DNA from 2 places in the Cupriavidus sp. UYPR2.512 genome. Region 2 is predicted to be linked to the other one. Evidence: predicted binding sites of a transcription regulator. Region 2 holds the regulator's gene; the other holds the start of a gene.
What was found. The regulator FNR, encoded in region 2, switches genes on or off when oxygen is low (the NO sensors DNR and NnrR bind a similar motif). The targets are predictions, from matches to a motif close to TTGATNNNNATCAA.
Positions count from the first base shown of each region.

Region 1: a site for FNR is predicted at 2,841-2,854, ahead of A3A5_RS0100170 (nitrite reductase). Genes of this name have one in related genera too.

Region 1 covers NZ_KB902852.1:29,465-39,807, forward strand. Annotated here, with positions in the region: gene A3A5_RS0100160 (cytochrome D1 domain-containing protein) at 1-743, opposite strand, end outside; gene A3A5_RS0100165 (cytochrome c) at 683-1,045, opposite strand; gene A3A5_RS0100170 (nitrite reductase) at 1,057-2,733, opposite strand; gene leuD (3-isopropylmalate dehydratase small subunit) at 2,916-3,560, opposite strand; gene leuC (3-isopropylmalate dehydratase large subunit) at 3,553-4,971, opposite strand; partial or broken gene A3A5_RS37435 (tripartite tricarboxylate transporter substrate binding protein) at 4,992-5,953, opposite strand; gene A3A5_RS0100190 (LysR family transcriptional regulator) at 6,056-6,982, shown strand; gene mobB (molybdopterin-guanine dinucleotide biosynthesis protein B) at 7,024-7,578, opposite strand; gene A3A5_RS0100200 (carbonic anhydrase) at 7,583-8,290, opposite strand; gene A3A5_RS0100205 (peptidylprolyl isomerase) at 8,306-9,058, opposite strand; gene narI (respiratory nitrate reductase subunit gamma) at 9,086-9,769, opposite strand; gene narJ (nitrate reductase molybdenum cofactor assembly chaperone) at 9,816-10,343, opposite strand, start outside.
Region 2 covers NZ_KB902853.1:90,728-101,070, forward strand. Annotated here, with positions in the region: gene rluB (23S rRNA pseudouridine(2605) synthase RluB) at 1-1,536, opposite strand, end outside; gene scpB (SMC-Scp complex subunit ScpB) at 1,542-2,417, opposite strand; gene A3A5_RS0103115 (sulfite exporter TauE/SafE family protein) at 2,980-3,738, opposite strand; gene fnr (fumarate/nitrate reduction transcriptional regulator Fnr) at 3,817-4,542, shown strand; gene A3A5_RS0103125 (hypothetical protein) at 4,604-4,849, opposite strand; gene A3A5_RS0103130 (membrane protein) at 4,846-5,055, opposite strand; gene ccoG (cytochrome c oxidase accessory protein CcoG) at 5,100-6,572, opposite strand; gene ccoP (cytochrome-c oxidase, cbb3-type subunit III) at 6,622-7,539, opposite strand; gene A3A5_RS0103145 (cytochrome oxidase) at 7,542-7,706, opposite strand; gene ccoO (cytochrome-c oxidase, cbb3-type subunit II) at 7,710-8,372, opposite strand; gene ccoN (cytochrome-c oxidase, cbb3-type subunit I) at 8,391-9,839, opposite strand; gene ccoS (cbb3-type cytochrome oxidase assembly protein CcoS) at 9,995-10,141, opposite strand; gene A3A5_RS0103165 (heavy metal translocating P-type ATPase) at 10,145-10,343, opposite strand, start outside.

The DNA of each region.
Region 1 (10,343 bases), on a different contig from region 2:
TGCGGCGGCACCTGCCACAGGTCGACCAGCGCCAGGCCGTCCTCGCCGAACAGGCCGGCCAGGTACCAGCGGCCATCGGGCGTGACCAGTCCGTCGTACGGCTCGCGGCCGGCGGGCAGGCGTGTCAGCTGCGGCTGGCGCGGATCGCTGGCGTCGATGATCCAGATCTCGCCGGATTCGAACAGGCTGGCGGCAAAGCGGCGGCCGGGCAGGTCGGCCAGGCCCACCACCTTGGCGCGGCGGCCGTCATTGCCGATGGCCGGCAGCTGCGCCAGCGGCTCAAGCGTCCGGGCATCGAACAAGCGGATGCCGCCGGGCGCGTAGTTCTGCGCCGCCACCACGCGCCCATCCTGCGAGATCGCGCCGCCGATGCTGTTACCCGCCTGCAGCACGCGGTGGGTGATGCGGGCGCTGAGCAGGTCCACGCGCGTCAGGCCGCCGTCGCGGCCGAAGACATAGGCGTAGCGTGCGTCGCGCGAGAACACCACGCTGGCGTGGGACAAGTCGCCGAGCCCATCCACCGTTGCCAGCCGGGTCATGCCGGTGGTCTCGACAATCTGCAGCCGCCCGGCGGCGCGCTCAACCACCACGCCCAGGTCGCCGGTGCCGCGCACGGCGCTGGCACAACCGGCCACCAGCGCGGCGCCAAGGGTGGCGCACAAGGCCGCGGCCAGGCCGCGGATCAGTTGCCTTGCGCCGGGGCGGCCGGGGGCTTGCCGGCCTGCAGTCGATCGATCAGCCATAGGGCTTCATCCTGCGTCATGAAGGGTTGCCAGGGCGGCATCGCGGTGCCGGGGCGGCCATACAGCACGGTGGCGGCCAGGCCCTCGGGCGGCTTGCCGGACAGTGCCTCGCGCGTCAGCGGCGGGCCCAGCCCGCCGCGCAGCGTCATGCCGTGGCAGGCGCCGCAGTCGTCGCGCAGCCAGTGCGCAAGCTGCGCCTGCCGGGCAGCGGTGGGCTGGGCCGCCGCGCAGGGCGCCGCGCCCAGCCAGGCCGCGGCCAGCCCGGCCAGTGCCGCGCGTCGCCAGGCGATTTGATTACGCATGGTGGCGCGGCTCAGTACACGTCGTGCTGCGTGTTGTAGGCGTTGAACTTGCCGGTTGGGGTGACCAGGCGCTTGTCCTTGATCACGGTCTTGAGCGTGCGGGTCTTGTCATCGACCACCACCAGCGCGGACTCGCCGTCCTTGGTGCCCCAGACCGAGAACCAGACCTCGTCGCCGGCCTTGTTGTACTCCGCCTGCACCACGCGCCTGGCGCCCGCGCCCTTCAGGTCTGCCCATTCAGCGATCGGCAGCACCTTGAAGCCGGCTTCCAGGTTGCGCGTGTCGAACACCGCCACCGACTGGTTGAGCCTGGCGTCAGGGTTCAGCGGCGTGTCGACCCACAGGTTGGACGACTTCGGGTGGGTCTTGATGAAGAGCGAGCCCCCGCCCTGGCCCTTGATGGTCTGCACCACCTTCCACGCCTGCGCCGGGTGTCCGGCCGGATCGGTGCCGATCAGGCTGATGGTCTCGTCGCCAAGGTGGCTGGTGGCCCAGACCGGGCCGAACTTCGGATGCGTGAAGTTGGCACCGCGCCCCGGGTGCGGGGTCTTGCCCACGTTGATCAGCGCGGCCAGCTTGTCGTCCCTGGTGTCGACCACGGCGATCTTGTCGGACGCATTGGCGGCCACCAGGAAGTAGCGGCCGGTGGCGTCGAAGCCGCCGTCATGCAGGAATTTGGCCGAATCGATGGTGGTGGTCTTCAGGTTGGACAGGTCCGAGTAGTTGACCATCAGGATCTTGCCGGTCTCCTTGGCGTTGATCACGAACTCAGGATGGAAGTGGCTGGCGACGATGGCCGCCACGCGCGGCTCGGGGTGGTATTCGTTGTCCACGGTCATGCCGCGCGTGGAGACCACCTTGAGCGGCTTGAGCGTGTCGCCTTCCATGATCACGTACTGCGGCGGCCAGTAGGAGCCGGCCACGGCGTACTTGTCTTCATAGCCCTTGTACTTGGAGGTCTCGACCGAGCGCGCCTCCATGCCGACCTTCACTTCCGCGACGATATCCGGCTTGGGCAGCCACAAGTCGATCAGGTCCAGCCGCGCGTCGCGGCCGATCACGTACAGGTAGCGCCCGGACGCCGACATGCGCGAGATATGCACCGCGTAGCCGGTCTTGACGATATTGATGATCTGCTTGCTGTCGCCGTCGATCAGCGCCACCTCGCCGGCATCGCGCAGCGTGACCGAGAAGAGGTTGTCCAGGTTGTACTGGTTCATCTTCCTGGTCGGGCGCTGGGCCACCGGCAGGATGTCCTTGCGGCTTTTCTCGATATCGGCCAGCGAGTACTCGGGCGGGGTCGGCGGGTCGAGCTGGATATAGCGCGCCATCAAGTCGACTTCCGGGTCGGAGAGATCGCCCGAGGTGCCCCAGTTCGGCATGCCGGCGGGGCTGCCGTACTTGATGAAGGTCTTCAGGTACTCGGTGCCGCGCGCGCGGGTGATGTCCGGCGTCAGCGCCTTGCCGGTCGCGCCCTTGCGCAGCACGCCGTGACAGCCGGCGCAGCGTTCGAAGTAGATCTGCCGGGCGTGGTCGAACTCAGCGGCAGTGAGGGTGGGGATGGCGGCTTTCTGTTCCGCCTTCGGTTCTGCCTTGGTGGCCGTCTTGGTGGCTGCATGCGGCAGCCCGAGCCAGAGTGAGAGCGGCAATGCCGCGATTGCCGGGTACAGCCAGTTTTTTGCTTTCATGGGTGCCGTGGATCAGCGGTGAGGAAAGCGGTTTCGCGGTGCCCATGCCTGCGTGGCGGGTACCTGTCGTCATGTGGGGATCATGCGGACACACTGACGACATGGAATTGACTGGCATCAAACGGCGGCGGTGGTGCGGGAACGAAGTGTGGGGTGGTTGATGCTTGTCGTTAAGCTATGCTTCAGGTCGCGCCCAGGCGGTCGCGCGTGCGCCTGGCCACGTTCGTTGTCCACGGGAACGCGCCCTGGTACTGCCGGATGAACTGCTCGATCTCGCCGCGCTGCCGCAGCGACAGGCCGATCATGTCCAGCCCTTCGATAAACATGCGGCGGTGCCGTGCCGACAGGTCGAAGGCGTAGTCGCCCGAGGGAGTGCGCACGCGCATCGCCTCGACATCGATGCTGATGGTGTTGCCCGGGTCCGCATCCACGTCGTTCATCAATGGCTCGATCACCTCGCGCGGCAGCATCACCAGCAGCAGGCGGTTGTTCATCGCATTCGAATAGAAGATCTCGCCGAAGCTCGGCGCAATCACCGCGCGGATGCCGAATTGCTGCAGGCCCCAGACGGCGTGCTCGCGGCTGGAGCCGCAGCCGAAGTTGGCGCCGCTCACCAGGATGCTGGTGCCGGCGTACTCGGGCCGGTTCAGCACGAAGCCAGGGCGCGGCGCGCCGCTGGCATCGAAGCGGTGGTCGTAGAGAATGCCTTCGGACAGCCCGGCCTTGTCGATCCCGCGCAGGAACTGCTTGGGGATGATCTGGTCGGTATCGAGGTTCTCAAAGCGCAGGGCGGCGCCTTTGCCGGCGATGCAGGTGTTTTCAGACATGGGTGATCTCCAGCTTGCGGACGTCGGTGATGACGCCGGTGACCGCTGCCGCGGCGGCCATGGCCGGGCTCATCAGGTGGGTGATGGCACCGCGTCCCTGCCGGCCCTCGAAATTGCGGTTGGTGGTGGAAGCACAGCGTACGCCGTCGGCGAGCACGTCGTCGTTCATGGCCAGGCACATCGAGCAGCCCGGTTGCCGCCATTCGAAGCCGGCGGCGGTAAGGACTTCGGCCAGGCCCTCGCGCTCGGCCTGGGCCTTGACCGCGCCAGACCCGGGCACGACCATGGCCCGGACCCCTGCAGCGACCTTGCGGCCGCGCACCACGCTGGCCACCGCGCGCAGGTCTTCGATGCGGCCGTTGGTGCAGGAGCCGATGAAGACGTGCTGGATCGGCGTGCCTGCCAGCGTGGCGCCCGGCTGCAGGTGCGTGTACGCCAGCGCGCGCTCGACCGAGCGCTGCTGGGCCTCGTCGGGCTGGTCTTCCGGGAACGGGATCTGGCCGGAAACCGGCAGCACCTGGTCCGGGCTGGTGCCCCAGGTGACGTAGGGCTCGATCTCGCTTGCGTCGAACATGAAATCCAGGTCGAACACGGCGTCCGCATCGCTTTGGAGCGTTGCCCAGTAGCTGAGCGCGGCGTCGCGCTGCGGACCTTCAATATCCACGGCGCGGCGCAGCACATAGTCGGTGGCGACTGCATCGGGCGCGATCAGCGCGCCGCGCGCCGCGGCTTCCACGGTCATGTTGCACAGCGTGAAGCGGGCTTCGACGCTCAGGTCGCGGATCGCAGATCCGCAGTACTCCACGACATAGCCGCGCGCACCTTGTGCGCCGATCGCGCCAATGATCCTGAGGATCAGGTCCTTGGCGGTGGTGCCGGCGGCAAGCTTGCCGTCCACGCGGATGCGCATGGTCCTGGCCATCCGGTAGACCAGCGTCTGGGTGGCCAGCACATGCTCGACCTCGGAGGTGCCGATGCCGAAGCCCAGCGCGCCGAGCGCGCCGTAGGTGGTGGTATGGCTGTCGCCGCAGATCACCACCATGCCCGGCCGGATCATGCCGTGCTCGGGCGCGATCACATGCTCGATGCCCTGCAGCGCATCGTTGGTGTCGAACAGCGGGATCGCGTGCCGCTCGCAGTTGCGGCGCAGGTTGGTGGCCTGCAGCGCCGAGGCCGGATCCGCGATCACGCGGATCGCAGTGGGGTGCGTCGGGATGATATGGCTGACCACCGAGACGTTCTGTCCGGGCACCAGCACGCCGCGGTCCTGTTCATGCAGCCCGGCGAAGGCCTGCGGGCTGGTGTACTCGTTCATCAGGTGCAGGTCGCAGTACAACAGCACGTTGTCGTCGTCGATCCTGGCCACGGTATGGGCGTCGACCAGCTTCTCGTATAGCGTCTTGGGGGTCATGGCAACTGCCTTGTCTGTCGTTATTCCGCGGTGATGCCGCGCTGCCTGATCAGGTTGGCCCACACGGGCATTTCCTTTTCCAGGCGCTGGCGCGCGGCCTCGGGCGTGGTTGGGGTGGGCTCGAAGCCTTCCTTGAGCATGCGGTCGCGGGTTGCCGGCGCGGCCAGCGCGGTGTTCAGCGCCGCGTTGAGCTTGTCGATCAGCGGCCTGGGCGTGCCGGCCGGGGCAAACACCATGAACCAGGTCTCGAAGGCATAGCCGGGCAGTCCCGCCTCGGCCGCGGTCGGCACATTGGGCAACTGCGGCGAGCGCCTGGAGCCGGTGACGGCGAGCGCCTTGAGCTTGCCGCCCTGCACATGCTGCTGCGCGGCCGAGACCACCGGGAAGCTCATGTCGACCTGGCCCGCAATGGTGTCGACCAGGGCCGGGCCGCCGCCGCGGTACGGCACGTGGACGATGGAGACGTTGGCCACCGACTTGAACAGCTCGGCCGACATATGGAAGGTGCTGCCGTTGCCCGGGACCCGTAGGTCAGCTTGCCAGGCGTGGCCCTGGCTGCCGTGATCAGTTCCTGCAGGTTTTTGGCGGGCACGTTGTTGTTGACCACCAGCACATGCTGTGAACTGGCGACCATGCCGATCGGGGCCAGGTCTTTCAGCGTGTCGTAGGGCATGCGCGGGAACAGGCCCGGGTTGATGGCCAGGGACACGGTCTGCAGGCCGATGGTGTAGCCGTCGGCGGCAGCCTTGGCCACGGCATCGACGCCGATATTGCCGCCGGCGCCGGCCCGGTTCTCGACCACGATGGTGCCGCCCAGGCGCTTCGACCAGGCGTCCGAGACCAGGCGGGCGGCGATGTCGGCGCTGCCGCCGGGGGCGTACGGCACGATCAGGCGCACCGGGCGCTGGGGATAGGACTGGGCCGCGGCCGTGCCGATCGACGCGGCACACAGCAGCAGGACGGTCAGGTGGGCAACTTTCATGGGTGTCTCCTGGTTTAGGAATCGTTATGGAAACCATCGTATCATTCACCAGAAGACACATAATTCAAACTCAGTTACTTCTTTGTTTCCTGGTATTCACTAATGGATAACCTCTCGGACGTCGCGTTCTTTGCGTGCATCAACAAGCACGGCAGCCTGGCCGGCGCCGCGCAGGAGCTTGGGGTGACGCCGCCCGCGGTCAGCAAGCGGCTGGCGGGGCTGGAGGCACGGCTGCGCGTCCGGTTGCTGCACCGGACCACGCGCCGCATCAGCCTGACGCCGGAAGGGGAAAGCTATCTGGTGGAAGGGGCGCGGATTCTTGCGGAGATGGAGGCACTGGAGCGATCGATCGCGGGCACCGGCAGCACGCCGCACGGCTTGCTGAAGATCGGCGCCACGCTCGGCTTCGGACGGCGGCATATCGCGCCGGCGCTGTCGGGGTTCTCGCGTCGTTTCCCGAATATCGAGGTCCAGCTCTACCTGACTGACCGGCCCCTGAACCTGGTCGAGCAGGGCCTGGACGCCATGATCCACTTTGGCGAGATGCCGGACGTGCGGCTGACGGCGCGCCTGATGGCCAACAACCGCCGCCTGCTCTGCGCCGCGCCGTCCTACCTGGAAGCGCGGGGCGAGCCGTCAAGCCCGCGCGAGCTGGCGCGGCACAACTGCATCTTCATCCGCGAAGCCGACGAGACCTTCGGCACCTGGCACCTGCGCCATGGCGCGCAGCAGGAGACCGTCAAGGTCCGCGGCACCATGAGTACCAATGACGGGGAATCCGCGCTGGCCTGGGCGCTCGACGGCCAGGGCCTGATCGTGCGCTCCGAATGGGATGTCGCGGAGCATCTGCGCAGCGGTGCGCTGCACCGGGTGCTGCCCCAATGGCGGTTCGCGCCGGCGGATATCCACCTGGTGTTCCCGGCGCGCAATCATCGTCCGGACAAGGTGCGGGCACTGGTGGATTTCCTGCTGGAGCATTTTGCCGGCCACCGTACGGCAAGCGGCGGCAATGGGGGCAGTTGCTGGTAGGCATCTGCGATGGTGCGAAGTTGCAGGGACACTCCGGCCGCTCACGGCGCGAGGGCGACCGCCCGGGAATGGCAGGCGCCTGCGCCAGGCGTGGCGCAGGCGTGGTCCCGCATGGCGAGGATAAAGCCGCCGACCTGGGCGATATCGTCCAGCGCCATGCAGGGCAGCACCGTGTCCATGCGCGCATCCGTGGCCAGCGCGACGATCGAAGGATCGCCCGGATAGTAGGGCGCGCGGCCGTGCGCGGGCCGGTAGACCTCGATGCGCGGAATCGCCTCGCGCCGGAAGCCTTCCACCAGCGTGATATGGGCCGGCCGCAGGCGCGCCACCTGCTCGGCCAGCGTCGGCTCGGCCTCGTCGGCCAGTTCGCGCACGATGGCAAAGCGATAGGGCGATGCCACCATCACCTCGGCCGCGCCGGCGGCGCGAAAGCGCGCGCTGTCCTTGCCCGGCGGCTCCAGTTCCAGCGGATGATGGCTGTGCTTGATCACGTTGACGGTCAGGCCCTGCGCGCGGAACCACGGCAGCAGCGCCGTGATCAGCGTGGTCTTGCCGCTGCCGGAGGTGCCGGTGATGCCAAGGATGAAGGGATGCATGGTGTCAGGGTTCGCAGGATTGGCGGAGTTCAGGTTGGGCGGGCAGCGGGCACACCAGCGGCAGGAAGCTGTCGGCACGCTGCGAATAGGCCAGCAGCGCGCCGGCCTGAAGGTCGAAATACCAGCCGTGCAGTGTCAGCCTGCCGGCCTCCAGCGCGCGCTGCACGAACGGGAAGGTCTGCAGGTTGCGCAGCGACACCAGGATCGCCGCCTGCTCGCAGGCGCGCTGGCGCTCGGCGGCGCTGGCCCCGGCCAGGGTTTCCTCTACCTGCCTGCGCGCCGGTGCCGCGATGCGCACCCAGGCGCCGATGTAGTCGGGGTCTTCGCTTTCGTCGGGCGGATGGTCGCGGGCGTTGGCTGGCTGCGCCAGCAAGGCGCGGATGCCGCCGCAGCCGCCGTGGCCCATCACGATGATGCGGGCCACTTGCAGCTGCTGCACGGCAAACTGGATCGCTGCGGATACGCCGTGCAGGCTGCCTTCATGGCGGCCGGTGCAGGGCGGCACCAGGTTGCCGATATTGCGCACGGTAAAGAGTTCGCCCGGATCGCAGCCCAGCAGCAGGCCGGGATCGACGCGTGAATCGCTGCAGCCGATCAGCAGCGTGGGCGGGCGCTGGCCGGTGCGCAGCGTGTCGAACAGCCCGGGCTCGTCGTCGAAATAGCGTTGCTGGAAGCGTTCGAAACCTTTGAGCAGTTGTTCGATGTGATGCATGGCGGCATCCAGGCGCTACTGCACCAGCGGGCTGTCGGCGCCTTCCAGCTCGATGCCTTCGATGCGCGCGCGTCCGATCAGCAGGCTGGCGTACTGCTTCCAGGCACGGTCGCGCGCGGCGCTGGCCAGGGCGGGGGCAATGTCGCCGCGCACCGCATCGAAGGGCAGGCGCGTGCCGGGGCAGCGTTCCAGGATGCGCACGATATGCAGGCCGAAGCGGGTTTCCACCAGCTGCGGCAGCACGCCGTCGTGCTGCGCGGCGAACAGCGCGCGCTCGAACTCCGGCGCGGTCTCGCCGCGGAACACGCGGCCAAGCCGGCCACCGTTGGCGCCGCTCGGGCAGTTGGACAGCGCGCGGGCGTGCTCGGGGAAGCTGCAAGGATCGCCCCGCACCAGCGCCAGCGTCTGCGCCGCGATCTCGCGCAGCGCGTCCAGCGGCACGCGCGGCGTGACCTGGAACAGGATATGGTCGGCCTCGACCCATTCGCCCTCGCGAAAGCGCTCGGGGCGGCTGTCGTAGTGGCGGCGGCAGCTCGCTTCGTCCGGTTCGGGCGTGCCGGCTTCATGTGCCAGCAGCGCCTGCGCCAGCGCGTCGTCATCCAGGCCTTCGGCCGCCAGGCCGATGCGGCCGGCTTCGGCGCGCACCAACTGGCGCAGGATGGCCGAGATAGTGGCCAGCCGCGCCGGGTTGGCCGCATCGTGATGGTGGTCCAGTTCGCGTTCGATATCGGCGTCGCGCAGTTCCACGCCGTTGACGGTGACAGGCATGCTGTTCTCCTTGTCGGGTTGCGGCGCTCAGCGGCTACGCACCAGTTGCCAGGCACGGCCGAGGTAGCCGACCGAGGCAAAGCCGCTCCACACGTGCACCAGCCGCGTGAACGGAAAGATCGCGAACAGCGTGATGCCCATGAACAGGTGCGCCTTGAACAGCAGCGGCGCATCCGCGACATAGCTGGCGGCGTCGCCGCGCAGCGTGACGATGTGCTGCGCCCAGGTCATCAGCTGCACCATCATGTGGCCGTCCATGTGGCTGGCGGATTCGAAGATGGTGGACAGGCCCAGCAGCAGCGTCACCAGCAGCCACAGCAGCAGCACCTTGTCGCCGGTGCGGGTCACCGCCGACACGCGGGCATTGGTCAGGCGGCGGTGCAGCAGGATCAGCAGCCCGGCCAGGCACATGGTGCCCATCACGCCGCCGGCGGCCATCGCCACGGCCTGCTTGAAGCCGTGCGAGACGCCCAGCGCATCCCACACCGCCACCGGCGTCAGCAGGCCGGCCAGGTGGCCGAAGAACAGGCCCAGGATGCCGACGTGGAACAGGATGTTGCCGGTGCGCAGGTTGCCGCGGTACAGCACCTGCGAGCTGTCGGTCTTCCAGGTGTATTGCTCGCGCTCGAAGCGCGCAAGGCTGCCGAGCAGGAAGATGGCGGCAGCGATGTACGGGTAGATGCCGTAGAGGAATTGGTGGAACGTTGCCATGGTGTGTTAGCCCATTGTCTGGTGTTCGGTTTGCATCGCCGTGCCGTCAGCAGGCAGCCTGCGCTGTCGCCTTGACACGCTGATCGCGCGGATAGAACCGCACCGCCTGCGGCCCGGCCTGCGGCGCGAGCAAGGGTTCCACGCCGTCGGCGCCGGGGCCGAAGGTCTCCAGTGCCTCGTCCATGTCGCGCACCGGCGGCTCCTGCTGCGGTTGCGGCTGCACGTCGGTGAGCGTGCGCAGCACCGCGAACACGCCGGCGTACGGGCTTTGATTGCGCGCCAGGCGCTCGCCGATGGCGGCCAGCACGTGGATCGCCTCACTCAGCAGCTGTTCGGCGCGCGCTTCCTTGCCGTCGGCCACCAGCGCGCCGAGGAACTCCAGGAACAGCGGCACGTAGTCGGGCAGCTCGGACGCCGCGGGTTCAAAGCCTTCGCGCCGGTACTCGTCGATCAGGTCGACCATGGCCTGGCCGCGGTCGCGGCTTTCGCCGTGCACGTGCTCGAACAGGTGCAGCGAGTGCGCCGGGTTGCGGTCAAAGGTGGCGACGTAGTTCTCCTGCAGTGCGATCAGCGC
Region 2 (10,343 bases):
GCCCTGGTCGAAGCGCGGCAGGCCGTCCATGCCCGTGGGCATCGGCATGCCGGCAATCGCGGCTTCGGTGCGCTGCTTGCGCCCGCCCACCTTGGTGGCACCCTTGGGGGCCTGCTCGCCCTTGCCGGGCACCTTCAGGCCGACACCGGCCATCAGCGCCTTGACGTCATTCGGCTCGACTTCCTGCCAGCGGCCGCGCTTGAGGCCGCGCGGCAGCAGGAACTGGCCGTAGCGGGTGCGGATCAGGCGCGACACGGTCAGCCCGACCGCCTCAAACATGCGGCGCACTTCACGGTTGCGGCCTTCGGTCAGGGCCACGTGGTACCACTGGTTGACGCCTTCGCCGCCGCCGTCGGCAATGCGCAGGAAGTTGGCTTCGCCGTCATCGAGCTTGATGCCGTGCAGCAGGCGCTGGCGGTCGGCCTCGGCCAGCTCGCCCAGCGTGCGCACCGCGTACTCGCGCTCCACGCCATAGCGCGGGTGCATGAAGCGGTTGGCAATGTCACCCGAGGTGGTGAAGATCAGCAGGCCTTCGGTATTGAAGTCCAGGCGGCCCACCGCGACCCACTTGCCGGACTTGATGCGCGGCAGGCTGTCGAACACGGTCGGACGGCCTTCCGGATCGGACTGGCTGACAATCTCGCCGGCGGGCTTGTGGTACAGCAGCACGCGCGGCGGCTTGGTCGACACCTTGCGGTGGATCAGCTTGCCGTTCACGCGGACCTGGTCCGCCGGCAGGATGCGCTGGCCGATATGGGCCGGCAGGCCGTTGACCGAAACGCGACCCTGCAGGATCAGTTCTTCCATCTCGCGGCGCGAGCCCAGCCCGCCTTCGGCCAGCACCTTGTGCAGCTTGGGCGCGTCGTCGTCGGCCGACAGCTCGCGCACCGGCTTGGCCTTGGTGCGCGGGATGACGGTGTCTTCGCTGTCGTACTGCTCGGAGATCACAAAGCGGAACAGGTCTTCACTGCTCGCCGCGGTCTTGTCCCCGCCGCCCTGGCCCTTGCGGGGCGCCTGCGGCTTGCCGCCGTCCTTGCGGCGGCCCTGCTGCCGCGCGCCGGCGCCCTGCGCCTCGCCCGGCACTGCCGCCTTGCCTGAACGCTGGACCGGCTTGCGCTTGCGGCCGGGCTGCTCGGGCTTGTCGGTGCCTTCGGCCCTGGCCGCGCGGTCCACCTTGTCCGCCTTGCTGGCGCCCTGGCCGCCCTGGCTACTCTGGCCGCCCTCGCCCGGCCCCGTCTTGCGCTTGCCGCGGCCGCGCTGGCCACCGCGCGCACCGCCCGCCGCCTGTGCGGCGCCCGGTTCACCGGCATCGGCCTGGCCGCCGGCGCTGGCGCCTTCGGCGCCCTCGCCACGGTCCTGCGCCGCCTGGCGGCGCGATGCCACCAGGTTCCTCAGCCCGCGGCGCAGCCCCTTGCGGCGCGGCGCAGCTTCGCTGCCCGATCCGGGTTCTGCGGCGCCGGTATCGGCGGGTGCGCCCGCATTGCGGGTGTCTTGCTCAACGGAATCAGACAAGATATTCACTATCGGATGTTGCATGTTGTTCAGTTCGGCACGCGCTCGTCGTGCTCGCTCGGGTGCGGCGGGGTGCCGTTGTCCGGCAAATCGCCCCGCGCCCCGTCCGGATTGGGTGCGGCTGGTTCGGTGGAAGCGGCCTCGGCGGCATCGTCGGCTGCAGCTTGCAGCGGCTGCACGTCAGAGCCATTGGCGCCTTCGTCGGCCGGGTCGGTCGTCTCGGCTTCGTTTGCGACGGATGCTTCGGCCGCATCCGCCGCCTGCACTGCGGGCGGCCCGCCCTGCGCGGCGGAGTCGGCAAATGCCTCTTCGTCGGCGCTGGCCGCCTTGTTTGCCGCCAGGTCTTCAAAATTGATGGCCTGCTGTTCCAGCAGGGTTGCCTGCGCCTGCGCCTGGGCATCTTCCAGCGGCGGCAGCTCATCCAGCGTGCGCAGGCCAAGATCGTCCAGGAATGCCTTGGTGGTTGCATACAGCGCCGGCCTGCCCGGCACGTCGCGGTGTCCGATCACCTCGATCCAGCTGCGGTCCTCAAGCTTCTTGACGACTTCCGTGCCGACCGTCACGCCGCGGATTTCCTCGATATCGCCGCGGGTCACCGGCTGCCGGTAGGCAATGATTGCCAGCGTTTCCATCACGGCGCGCGAATATTTTGGCGGCTTTTCAGGATTCAGACGATCGAGGTATTCACGCATTTCCGGGCGGCTCTGGAAGCGCCAGCCGCTGGCCAGGGCCACCAGTTCCACGCCGCGCGGCCGCCAGTCCTGGCGCAGTTCCTCAAGCAGCACGCGGATGGTGTCTGCGCCGACGTCGTCGTCAAACAGCCGCCGCAGATCGTTGACGCGCAACGGTTCCTGCGCGCAGATCAGCGCCGTCTCGAGGACGATCTTCGCCTCTTGGGTATTCATGTTGATGGTGTGCAGCCTGTCTTTGCACCTGCTCCCGGACGAATCCGGGGCACCGGAGATTTTGGATACAGCGGTGCGAAAGCCACCGCCATCTCATTGCGCAGCTAGCCGGATACCTGCTGCATCCAAGCCGTGCACTTCCCTATCTTTGCATCGAGTTGCCGTTCCGGCAGAAGATCGTTCGCATGCCGTTATGGGCCGGCCAGCGAACCTCTTGCGTAGCGCGTCCGCACATCGGACGTCGCTGTCAGCGAACTGAAGGCCTCGGACGCAAGAAAAACGGGTATCGGGAGCAAGGCCGGCATCGCCAACACCGCAGTGCCAGCCGGACTTTTGAACCAGATCTTTTGAACCGGATGGACTGTGGGGACGGGACGGGCATCGAAAACCTTCCGCTTCCCCTGCCCTGAACGCGCCTTCTGGTATGAAGGCCGCCTGGCGCTGCTCGCCCGCTGCTTACCGCGGCTCATATTACACCGCGCGATACCGCAATGTTGGCGATTGTATGGCATTCCCGCCTCCGCCTGCAACCATCATCCGTTGCCCGGGTGTCGCCGGCGCCTCAGAACACCAGGCAGAACCCATGCTCGGCCAGCGAATGTGGCAGCAGCACCGCTCGGGCAATGCCAAGGGCGCCGAATGCCATCACCGCCAGGCCGGCCCCCAGGCGCATGCCGCGACGTCGCGACAGCGTACGCAAGTAGCCCGACAGGCCGGAAAGCACCAGCAGGTTGGGCAGTGTGCCGAGCCCGAACACGCCCATCACGAGTGCCCCAGACGCCGCGTTGCCCGCCAGCAGCGCCAGTGTAAGCGCCCCATAGACCATGCCGCAGGGCACCAGGCCCCATGCCAGGCCCACGCCATAGCGCCGCGCCAGGCCGCCGCGCGCCCGCATGAAGGCTGGCATGCCACCTGCCAGGCCGTCCAGCCGCCGCGCCACCGCGGCGCCGGCATGCGCCGCCAGCCGCTCCAGCCAGTTGACGGTAAAGGTGTTGCCGCGCAGCAACCGCCAGCCCGACCACAGCAGCATGACACTGCCCGCGCCAAACAGCCAGCGCTGCACCGGCAGGTAGTCCTGCTTCCACGCCGAGGCGCCGACCGCGCCGAGCGCGGCACCAAGCAGCATGTAGGTCGAAATCCGGCCCACGTGCATTGTCAGCAGCTCGCCCAGCCAGGCGGCGCGGCTGGGCACCAAGCTGATCGTCGCCGTCGCGCCGCGGCGTTGCTCCACGGCCAGCGCCACGCCGCCGCACATGGCGGCGCAGTGGACCCCGCCCAGCAAAGCCAGCAGAAAAACGCTGATCAGCACGCCAAATGTCAATTCTCACTCCCTACCACATCACATCGCACGGTAAAATGTCCCAATCGCGCCCTCGCTGCCATTTCTAGCAGGTTCCAATTGCTTACCTCCATTCCCATTACCGAGATGTCACCCCGCTGCTCCACCTGTGCGATGGGGCAGTTGTGCCTTCCGGTTGGCATGTCGCAGCAAGACCTCGCCAAGATGGACACGCTGGTGCAGGAACGCATCCGCGTGCACAAGGGTGAAACCCTGTATCGCATGGGCGATCCGCTCACCGCGGTCTATGCCGTGCGCTTTGGCACGCTCAAGACCCACGTCACCACTGAAGACGGCCGCTCGCAGATTACCGGCTTCCATCTGCCTGGCGAAATCGTCGGTCTCGACGGGCTGGGCGAGATGCAGCACGCCTCCGATGCCGTCGCGCTGGAAGATACCGAAGTCTGCGTGGTCCGGATGAGCGAACTGCAGACGCTGTCGTCAGACCTGCCGTCGCTGCAGCAGCAGTTCCTGCGCCTGATGGGCAAGGAAATCACGCACGACCAGCTGATGCTCGTGACCTTGGGCTCAATGCGTGCCGAGGAACGCCTTGCTGCCTTCCTGATCAATCTCTCTGAGCGCCTGTCGGCGCGCGGCTATTCGGCGTCCGAGTTCGTGATGCGCATGAGCCGGGAAGAGATCGGCAGCTACCTGGGCCTGAAGCTCGAAACCGTCAGCCGCCTGTTCTCTCGCTTTGCCGAAGCCGGCCTGATCCAGATTCGCCAGCGCCACGTCAAGCTGGTGGACATCGACGGCATCAAGCAACTCTACACCCGCTCCTGCTAAGCGGCCAAGCGCTGCCAGTGCCGCATCCGGCCATGGCAGCGCAGACCTCACGCCAGTCCGCTCATTCCAGTTCGTCGGTATCGCTGAGCCGCGTTGGCATGGTGTAGAGCGTCAGTCCGCTGGACAACGCGCAGAACGCCCAGGCCATCAGGAAGCCGACGGTGTAGACCGATTCGCGGGACGCTTCGATCGGCTGGCCGAAGAAATTCAGGTCACCGGGATCCACCACCGAAAACACCGTTGCGGTCGCAAACCCAGCCATCAGGAACGCCGGCCAGAGTACCCACATCAGCCAGCGCAACCTCATGGCTGCCTCGCTGCAGCAGCCCTGGGCGGCGCGGCATCGGCCTTCTCCACGACCAGGCCATGGCGCGTTGCACCCTGCACCGGCATGTCCGGATGCGTGGATGCCAGCCAGATCGTCACGCCGCATGCCACCATCGCAACCAGCGGGCCGCTCATCAACAGCCACGGCCACGGCTCCTTCCACCACGGATTGCCTTGCTGACTCATCTTGCCCCCTTCATCTTGACGACTACGTCTACGCCTGCCTAGCTTCACAAATCGCGCGGAACGATGAAACTGGTGGATTGCCGGATTTCGGCATGCCCCCGCTCCGTGCCCTCGCTCGTCACGGTCACGTCGATCCTGTGCGTGCCCTGCGCCGCGGCCTCGATCGGCACGCGGATCCGGATCGGCAGCAACCGGTTGGACGTCGGCGCCAGCGATTCGGCCTGCTTGTCGTACTCCACCTTCAGGTTCTTCAGCTCGTCGCTGTCGGCGCGCACGGTGATCTTCATCGGCGCTTCGGTGGTGTTGATCAGCTGCAGGCGATAGACGTTCTCGATCCAGCGGCCTTCCACTTCACGGCCGAGCGCACCACGGTCGCGGATGATGTCGACCTTCAGCGGCGTGCGCAGCGCGATCGACGCCATGAAGCCGGCCAGCAGCACCACCCAGATCACGGAATAGATGATGACGCGCGGACGCAGCAGGCGCTTGCGCGATGCCGCCGCGGACAAGGCCTTGCGCATCGCGTTTTCCGAGGTGTACCGGATCAGGCCGCGCGGGTAGTCCATCTTGTCCATGACCTGGTTGCAGGCGTCGATGCAGGCGCCGCAGCCAATGCACTCGTACTGGAGGCCGTCGCGGATATCGATGCCCGTCGGGCACACCTGCACGCAGATGCTGCAGTTGACGCAGTCACCAAGCCCCGTCTTGTGGTGGTCGGTCTTGCGCGATCGGCTGCCGCGCGGCTCGCCGCGGCCGACGTCGTAGGTCACGACATAGGTATCGCGATCCACCATCACGCTCTGGAAGCGCGCATACGGACACATGTACTTGCACACCTGTTCGCGCATGAAGCCCGCATTGCCCCAGGTGGCGAACGCGTAGAACAGCATCCAGAACGACTGCCACGGCCCCAGCGACAGGCTGAGCACCTCGCCGCCCAGCCCGCGGATCGGCGCGAAATAGCCGATGAAGGTAAAGCCGGTCCAGAGCGCAATCAGCACCCACAGGAAATGCTTGGTCGCCTTGAGACGGAGCTTGCGCAGGCTCCACGGATCGCCATCGAGCCGGATGCGGGCGATGCGATCGCCTTCGACCCGTCGCTCGATCCACATGAAGATCTCGGTGTAGACCGTCTGCGGACAGGCATAGCCGCAGAACAGCCGTCCCGCGATCGCCGTGAACAGGAACAGCGCCAGCGCCGAGATCACCAGCAGCACCGCCAGGTAGATGACGTCCTGCGGCCACAGCACCAGCCCGAAAATGTAGAACTTGCGCGCGCCAAGGTCAAACAGCACGGCCTGGCGGCCATTCCATTGGAGCCAGGGCGTGCCGTAGTAGATCAGCTGGGTCAGGATCACCAGCCAGACCCGCCAGCTGGAGAAGGCACCCGTCACCGAGCGCGGGTAGATCTTGCGGCGGACCTCGTAGAGCGTTTCGTCAGAGGTCTCGCCCGGCGCAGCGGCCGACCGTTGCAGGTCGGCCGCCCGGGCCATTTCTTCGGTCCCGGGTGCATTCATGGACATGCTCTCCCGCGAGCCACCAGCGCCCGCTCACATGAGTCGTCGATCATTGCCCGGCTCCGCCCCCGGTGTTCGACAAACCCCAGACATAGGCCGTCAGCATGCGGATGCGTTCAGGCGTCAGGATCTCCTCATGCGCGGGCATGTGGTTGTTGTGACCCTTCAGGATGGCGTCGACGATGCTGCCTTCCGAGCTGCCATACAGCCACACGTTGTCCGACAGGTTGGGCGCACCGAGCGCCTGGTTGCCCTTGCCGCCGGCGCCGTGGCATGCCACGCAGGTCGTCTTGAAGGTGCCCTCGCCACGCGACGCACGGATCGGGTCCGACGACAGCCCCGACAGCGAGCGCACGTATTGCGCCACGTCGCCCGCCTGCTTGGCGTCGATGGTCGCGGCAAACGGCGGCATCACGCCATTGCGGCCCTTGGTGATGGTCTGCCGGATGGTGTCGGGTTCGCCGCCATAGAGCCAGTCGCTGTCCGTCAGGTTCGGGAAGCCGCGGCTGCCACGTGCGTCCGAGCCATGGCACTGTGCGCAGTAGTTCAGGAACAGGCGCTGGCCGATCTCGCGCGCCTGCGGATCCGCCGCCACCTGCTTGACGTCCATCTTCAGGTATTTGGCGTAGATTTCGTTCTGCATCTTCTCCTGCGCTGCGCGATGCGCGGCGAGTTCGCCCTGCGTGGAGACCTTCAGCAAACCGGCATACGAACCCAGCCCCGGGTACAGCACCAGGTAGGCCAGGCTGAAGATGCAGGCCAGCAGGAACATCCACATCCACCAGCGCGGCAGCGGGTTGTTCAGCTCACGCAGGTCACCGTCCCAGACATGGCCGGTGTCTTCAGTGCCGCCGGCGGTCTTGGTGACCTTGCGTTGCGAGAACAACAGCCACACGCACCAGACGATGCCGATGAGCGCGATGGCGGCAATGTAATAACTCCAGAATTCGGAAATGAAATCGCTCATGGCTAGGTGTTCCGGCTCGATGTTGTCGTAGTTTCGTCAGGCAGCGCGAACGGCAGCATGGCGGATTCCCGGTTGGCGGCCTGCCGGCCGGCGGACCAGGCCCACCAGCAGATTCCCAGGAAGACAACCATCGACACGACGGTCGCAATGGCAGTGATCATGGCCATGGTTTACTCCTTGGGTGCCGCGGCGGCGGCGGAATCCACGCGGACGTTGCGGCGGTTGGTGCCCAGGCCTTGCAGGTAGGCAACCAGCGCATCCTCTTCGGTCTTGCCCTTGAGCTCGTCCGGTGCCTTGGCGATCTCGGCATCCGTGTACGGCACGCCCAGGCGCACCAGCGCGCGCATGCGGGCCTGGATATCGTTGGTGGGCAGCTCGGCCTTTTCCAGCCAGGGGTACGATGGCATCACCGATTCCGGCACCACGTCGCGCGGATTGCGCAGGTGGATGCGCTGCCAGTCCTCCGAGTAGCGTCCGCCCACGCGCGCCAGGTCGGGACCGGTGCGCTTGGAGCCCCACAGGAACGGGTGGTCGTAGACCGACTCGCCCGCCGTGGAGAAGTGGCCGTAGCGCTCGGTCTCGGCCTGCAGCGTGCGGACCTGCTGCGAGTGGCAGCCGACGCAGCCTTCACGGATATAGATATCGCGCCCCATCAGCCGCAGCGGCGAATACGGCGTGATGCCCGGATCCGGCTCGGTGGTGGAGTGCTGGAAGAACAGCGGCACGATCTGGACCAGACCCGCGATGCTGACCACGAGGATCGTGCAGATGATCAGCCAGCCGATGTTCTTCTCCAGCGTTTCGTGGGAAAAGAAGCGTTGTTTGTCGGACATCTTTCTATCCTGGAATGATCAGTGGGCAGCGGCAGGGATGCTGGCCGGGATCGGCGCATCCACGGCGGGCTTGCCGACGATGGTCTTGAGCACGTTGTAGGCCATCAGCAGCATGCCGGACAGGAAGCACAGGCCACCCAGCAAGCGAATCAGGTAGAACGGGTACTTGGCCTTGACCGCTTCGACGAAGGCATAGGTCAGCGTGCCGTCAGGCTGCGTGGCGCGCCACATCAGGCCTTCCATCACCCCGGCGATCCACATCGAGGCGATATACAGCACCACGCCGATGGTCGCGATCCAGAAGTGCCACTCGATCAGGCGGACGCTGTACATCTGCTTCTCGCCGAACAGACGCGGGATCAGGTAGTAGAGCGAGCCGATCGAGATCATCGCGACCCAGCCCAGCGCGCCCGAGTGCACATGCCCGATGGTCCAGTCCGTGTAGTGCGAGAGCGCGTTGACGGTCTTGATCGACATCATCGAGCCTTCGAACGTGGCCATGCCGTAGAACGACAGCGCCACCACCAGGAACTTCAGGATCGGGTCGGTGCGCAGCTTGTGCCAGGCCCCCGACAGGGTCATGATGCCGTTGATCATGCCGCCCCACGAGGGCGCCAGCAGGATCAGCGAGAACACCATGCCCAGCGACTGCGCCCAGTCCGGCAGCGCGGTGTACTGCAGATGGTGCGGGCCGGCCCACATGTAGGTGAAGTTCAGCGCCCAGAAGTGGACGATGGACAGGCGGTAGGAGTAGATCGGGCGCTCGGCCTGCTTGGGAATGAAGTAGTACATCATCCCCAGGAAGCTGGTGGTCAGGAAGAAGCCTACGGCGTTATGGCCATACCACCACTGGATCATTGCGTCCTGCACGCCGGCATAGGCCGAGTAGGACTTCCACAACGACACCGGCATCTCGATGTTGTTGACGATATGCAGCAGCGCGATGGTCAGGATGTAGGCGCCGAAGAACCAGTTTGCGACGTAGATATGCCGGGTCTTGCGCTTGACAATGGTGCCGAAAAACACGACCGCGTAGGCCACCCAGACCGCGGTGATCAGCAGGTCGATCGGCCATTCCAGTTCAGCGTACTCCTTTGAGCTGGTGATCCCCAGCGGCAGCGTGATGGCGGCGGCGACGATGACCAGTTGCCAGCCCCAGAACGTGAACGCGGCCAGCGGGCCGCAGAACAGGCGGGCCTGGCAGGTGCGCTGGACCACGTAGTACGAGGTCGCGAACAGCGCGCTGCCGCCGAAGGCAAAGATCACCGCATTGGTATGCAGCGGTCGCAGCCGGCCAAACGACAGCCAGGGTGTGTTGAAGTTGAGTTCGGGCCAGATCAGCTGTGCTGCCAGCAGCACGCCGACGGCCATGCCGACGATCCCCCATACTACCGTCATGACAGCGAACTGTCTTACGACGCCGTAATTGAAGGTGTCGACGCGTGAAGACGCGGCAGTGACATCCATTCAGACCCCCAAAGCTTAGAGAAGAGAAAAAACCTACTGACAGTGTGACTTTAGAAAAACCATGCTGCGCGTGCGTTGATCTTTATCAAGTCGCTCAGAGCATGCATGGAACCTGCGTGCGGGGCCCCGGTCGGAGGGCACATCGCCCGGCGGGTTCAGGGCTTGTCGTTGTCCAGCAGGATCGATTCGGCGGGCCGGTCCAGGTCGTCGTACTGCCCGGCATGGAGGGCCCACCACAGCGCGCCCGCGATGACCACGACCAGCACCAGGCTCATCGGCACCAGCAGGAAAAGCGTTTCCATCAGTCAGACTCCCTTGCGCCGCGGCTTGCCGGCGCGCAGCAGGCGCCAGGCATTGGCCACTACCAGCAACGACGACAACGACATGCCGATGCCGGCCATCCAGGCCGTGACCAGCCCCGTCGCTGCGAGCGGGATGGCAACCACGTTGTAGAAGAAGGCCCAGCCGAGGTTCTGGCGCACCACCCGGCGCGTCTGGCGCGAC